2 regions of the Gilliamella sp. CG35 genome follow, and region 1 is predicted to be linked to the other one. Evidence: riboswitches for the same ligand, from Rfam matches in the RefSeq annotation. Region 1 holds a riboswitch; the other holds the start of a gene.

What was found. Region 1 has a riboswitch for thiamine pyrophosphate ahead of thiB (thiamine ABC transporter substrate binding subunit). Riboswitches for the same ligand answer to the same signal wherever they lie in the genome.
Region 2: another riboswitch for thiamine pyrophosphate. It lies ahead of thiM (hydroxyethylthiazole kinase); the one in region 1 lies ahead of thiB (thiamine ABC transporter substrate binding subunit).

What each region holds. Positions count from the first base shown of each region.
Region 1 covers NZ_JBIDFH010000006.1:65,055-67,523, forward strand. The annotation lists gene ACGH4F_RS04230 (hypothetical protein) at 230-847, opposite strand; TPP riboswitch at 1,159-1,261, shown strand; gene thiB (thiamine ABC transporter substrate binding subunit) at 1,302-2,294, shown strand; gene thiP (thiamine/thiamine pyrophosphate ABC transporter permease) at 2,309-2,469, shown strand, end outside.
Region 2 covers NZ_JBIDFH010000008.1:61,522-63,990, forward strand. The annotation lists gene thiE (thiamine phosphate synthase) at 1-577, opposite strand, end outside; gene thiM (hydroxyethylthiazole kinase) at 590-1,375, opposite strand; TPP riboswitch at 1,421-1,521, opposite strand; gene trkA (Trk system potassium transporter TrkA) at 1,590-2,469, opposite strand, start outside.

The DNA of each region.
Region 1 (2,469 bases):
AACACGCATTTTAGCCCGATTTGGGTTAGCAAATGGCATCTATTATTTTGTTAAATATACAATTCAAAAAAAGCCCGAAAACTCTTATTGGTTTTTAATTTATCTATATTAAATTAACATCAATCTATTTTGAATTCATTATGACCTCTTAAGTAAACCGGCTTTGTGCGATGATCCTTTAAAAAACGAGCTACTCTAGTTATTCATCATTTATATTTTTACGGATTGCTTAACTGGATGCTGTCACAGGAATATGACGAATCTTAGGGTTATTAATGAGTAACCAATCGGGTAAATTACTTTCTTTTTCAACTAGCCAAATAATGGTATTTATAAATAACCGATCGTTTAAACCTTTAGGTTTTGGGTATTCAAGTTGTGAAAGTGCTAAAGAACGCGCAAAAAGTTGATGCTCACTAAAACTCATATTATGACGATTTTTAGACAAATGTGATTCATAATCAATTATCAACGCAACAGGCTGTTGATCATAGCTGACTAGTTGATCTAACGTGTTACTTAAATGATTTATTTTTGCGGAATCTTTTTTGGGAACAGCATTTAATCTTAGGCGTTTAAACAACGTATCGCTTTTAATTGCGGGTAAGTCTGGTGTTTGAATTTCTTCGAATCCAACAGCTGAATTCCACAATAAGACGTGATTAAATTTTGCATTTTTTAATATTCGATAAATCGACAAGACTAATGTTTCGGAAATGATGGTTTCAGTATCAATTTTCGATTGTTGTCGATCATGAATGTTTCCGGATAAAACGAATTGAGGTTTTGAATTTAGATAGCGATTTAAATCACGCATCCAGCGAGGGCTCTTGAAAGATTGAGACATAATTAATCCTTTAATAAAAATCAAATAACTGACGTTTTTATTATATACAAAGCAATTGAGTAACATCTACTATTTTTTTAATTAATAACTTATTTTTATTTGAATTTCTTGAATACTCAATCCGTTAAACAGTGATTAAACTTAGGTGATAATCATAATAAGACACAATTAAAATCGCTTTAAAATTATCTAATTTTGGATCATTAATTCGTTACCTTTTTACCTTAACAGTGATTAAACGTGCTTGTTATTATTCATGCTATCACAATTACAACTGTTTACAATTAATGAGGTAAACACTAAACTATTTATCGTTCTCAACGGGGTGCCCAAATGGCTGAGAATGTTGGTTAACATAACCCGTCGAACCTGAACTGGATCATGCCAGCGGAGGGATTTGAGTTATTGTGTCTGCTCAAACCTTTTGTCTTTTATTTACTATTTTGGAGGCAAAATGTTTCGTAAGAATCTTCTTTTGTTTTTTGTTTTTTCAGCTTTTTTCTTGATTGATACCGCCAATGCTAAGCCAACTTTAACCGTTTATAGTTACAATTCTTTTATGTCTGAGTGGGGCCCAGGTGAGGCCATTAAGCAAGGTTTTGAAGCGGAGTGTGATTGTCAGTTGGATATCATTTCGTTAGGGGATGGTGTATCTATTTTAAATCGGATCCGGCTCGAAGGGAAAAAGACCAATGCCGATGTTATTTTAGGCTTAGACAATAACATTTTACAGCAAGCTAAGTTAGCCAATATTGTTATTCCTCATCAAATCATTAAACCTGATAATCTTAACACTGATTGGTGGAATAATGATTTTCTTCCTTATGATTATGGTTATTTTGCTTTTATTTATAACAAAGATAAAATCAAAAATCCTCCCCATAGTATGCAACAACTTGTTGATAATAAAGCCAATTGGCGAATTATTTATCAAGACCCAAGAACCAGTACGCCAGGACTAGGTCTACTGTTTTGGATCAAAAATATCTATGGCGATGATGCTGCCAATGTATGGAAAAAGATTGCTAAAAATACGGTAACCGTCACCAAAGGCTGGAGTGAATCTTATGGTATGTTTTTGAAAGGCGAAGCTGATTTTGTTTTAAGCTACAGTACATCGCCGATTGCTCATATTATGAAAAATGATCATCGCTATGAGGCAGCCATTTTTGATGAAGGACATTACCGTCAGGTTGAAGTAGCAGGTATAATCAAATACAGTCAGCAACCTGAGTTAGCACGTCAGTTTTTACAGTATTTACTTAGACCTGAAATACAACGTCAGATTGCTGAAAAGAATGTGATGTACCCGATCATTCAAACGACATTACCTGAGGCTTATCAGCAAATAAAGCCTGTCACTAAGGCGTTAGAATTTGGATCTGAGCAAGTTGAAAAAGGACAAAAAGCTTGGATTCGTGAGTGGCAATCAGCGATCAGTAAGTAATTATAGACATTAACATGTTGAATTTTAGAACGTTAATACCGGGTATTCTTGCCTCCGGTAGCATAGTGGTTGTACTGGGTAGTGCATTATTATCCATTGGTTATTACGCAATAACTTCAGGTGAGATAAACAGTTATATTGACAGCTATTTATTACATATTTTGTGGATAACTGT
Region 2 (2,469 bases), on a different contig from region 1:
AAATAGCCGATACGACTGCAACGCCTTCAATTCCTGTTTGCATCACTTCTGTTACTTTTGATATGTCGATACCGCCAATGGCAACAGCAGGGCAATGTTTGGTTTTGACTAATTGAGTTAACTGCTCAATACCAAGTGCCGAGGATGCATCTTTCTTGGTCGAGGTCGGATAGACAGGACCAATTCCAATATAATCGACGTTTTGCCAAGGCACGGTTTCAAGTTGTTGCTGATTCGAAACAGATAGCCCTAACCATTTATTATTACCGATCAATCGGCGAGCTACATCAACGGGCAAATCATTTTGACCAACATGCACACCATCTGCATCGACAGCTAAAGCAATATCAACATGATCATTAATCAATAGCGGTACCGATGTCTGACTGAGTGCTTCTTTCAAGGCTAAAGCAGCTTTATACCAATCTTTGCCTGTCAATTCTTGTTCTGATCGTAATTGTACGGCGGTTACACCGTTGGCAACGGCAATTTTGGTTGTGTCGACCATGCCACTGATTCCTCCACATAGTGTCGGATCGAGCACTAAATAGAGAGTAAGATCCAACTTTTTCTGCATGCTACGTCCCTATTAGTATGATGAATAAAATAGTGATAATTGATCTAATAACGATACGGCAAAACTGCCTAATCCAAGCTGTTTATTTGCCTTTTCTCCAGCTTTTTTCATCATAAAGCAAGCGGCTGCTGTGGCTAAAAGTGGATCGGTTGAATTTACAATAAACGCTGCAACCATAGCAGATAAGGAACAGCCTGTTCCGGTAATTTTGGTTAAAGCAATATCACCGCCTGCTATAGCGTAAGTCGTATGACCATCAGTAATATAATCAATGTCACCAGTCATGGCGATGATAGTCTGGTAGTCTTGTGCCAATTGTTTTGCATATTGTAAAGCGGATTTTGTCGAGTCTTGACTGTCCGGGCCTTTTGATGATGCAAATTGACCGCTTAGCGCTAAGATTTCCGAAGCATTGCCACGAATAACGGTGGGTTTAAATGATAATAATTGATACGCAATTTCGGTACGATAAACAAGTGCCGAACCAACGGCAACAGGATCAAGTACCCATGGAGTTTGGCTTTGTTGAGCTTGGCTTGCTGCAAGTAGCATACTTTTGGCGGTATTGTGATTAATTGTACCGATGTTGATCAGTAAACTATTAGCAATTTTAACAAATTCAGCCACTTCTTGTTCAGCAATAATCATTGCTGGTGAAGCTCCAATAGCAAGTAGGACATTAGCAGTAAAATTTTGTACAACATCATTTGTTATACAATGAACTAATGGGCGTTGCGTTTTGACAAGATTAATAAAAGGTGTAACTTGTGTGATTTGAAGCGATGTGGTTACTGACATGTTCATTCCTTATTTGATTTATCGGGAAGAATTTGCCTATTGTAAAGTTGAATGGCTAGACTTCCCTACGCTGGTGTTATCCAGATCAGGTTCAACGGGTAAACTCTCAGTTTTTTAATGAATAAAAAACACCCCGAGTCAAAATTATGCTTATATTATGAACTGCCTATTGGCTTTTAACAAGTTTGTATAATAGAAAATTTCGATTTAAATGTTATTGTAACAATTTTTCGATATCGGTAATAGCTCTTCTATCCGGCAAGAAAATAATTAGGTGATCATTCTCTTCAATCGTTAAATCCGTGTTGATAATAATAACATCTTCATCACGTACAACTGCGCCGATTGTTGCCCCAGACGGTAGCTTTAATCCATTGATGTTTTTTCCGACCAGTTTTGAATTTTCTTTATCACCATGCGCAACGATTTCCACAATTTCAGATTCGCCTTGTCGTAGTGATACAACTTTGACGATGCCTGTTTGTCTGACATGACTTAAAAGTTCAGAAATAGTGGCGTGTTGGGGTGAAATAGCAATATCAATCACACTGTCATTAATGAGTTCAAGATAAGCTTGTTTTTGAATTAAGACGATGACTTTTTTAGCGCCCATTCTTTTTGCTAGCATCGATGACATAATATTGGATTCATCATCGCCGGTTACCGCAATAAAAAGATCTGTCAGTTCAATCTGTTCTTGGGATAGCAATTCTTGGTCTGATGATTCGCCATGTAATACCGTGGTATTAAGTAACTGTTCAGCAATGAGTTCTGCTCGTTCAGCATTGCGTTCAATTAGTTTGACTTGATAATCATTTTCTAAGCGCTTAGCCAGTGCAAGTGCAATGCCGCCACCGCCACTAATGATAATTCGTTTATAAGGTTTTTCTAAACGTTGTAGCTCACTGGTCACGGCTTTGATATTGGTTGGCGGAGTAATAAAATACACCATATCGCCAGCTTCAATTAAGGTAGAACCTAGAGGACGAATAAAGCGATTTTTACGGTAGATAGCAACGACTCTGGCTTCAACATGCGGAAGATGTTCTTTAAGCTCTGATAGCTCACTGCCAACTAGCGCACCACCATAATAC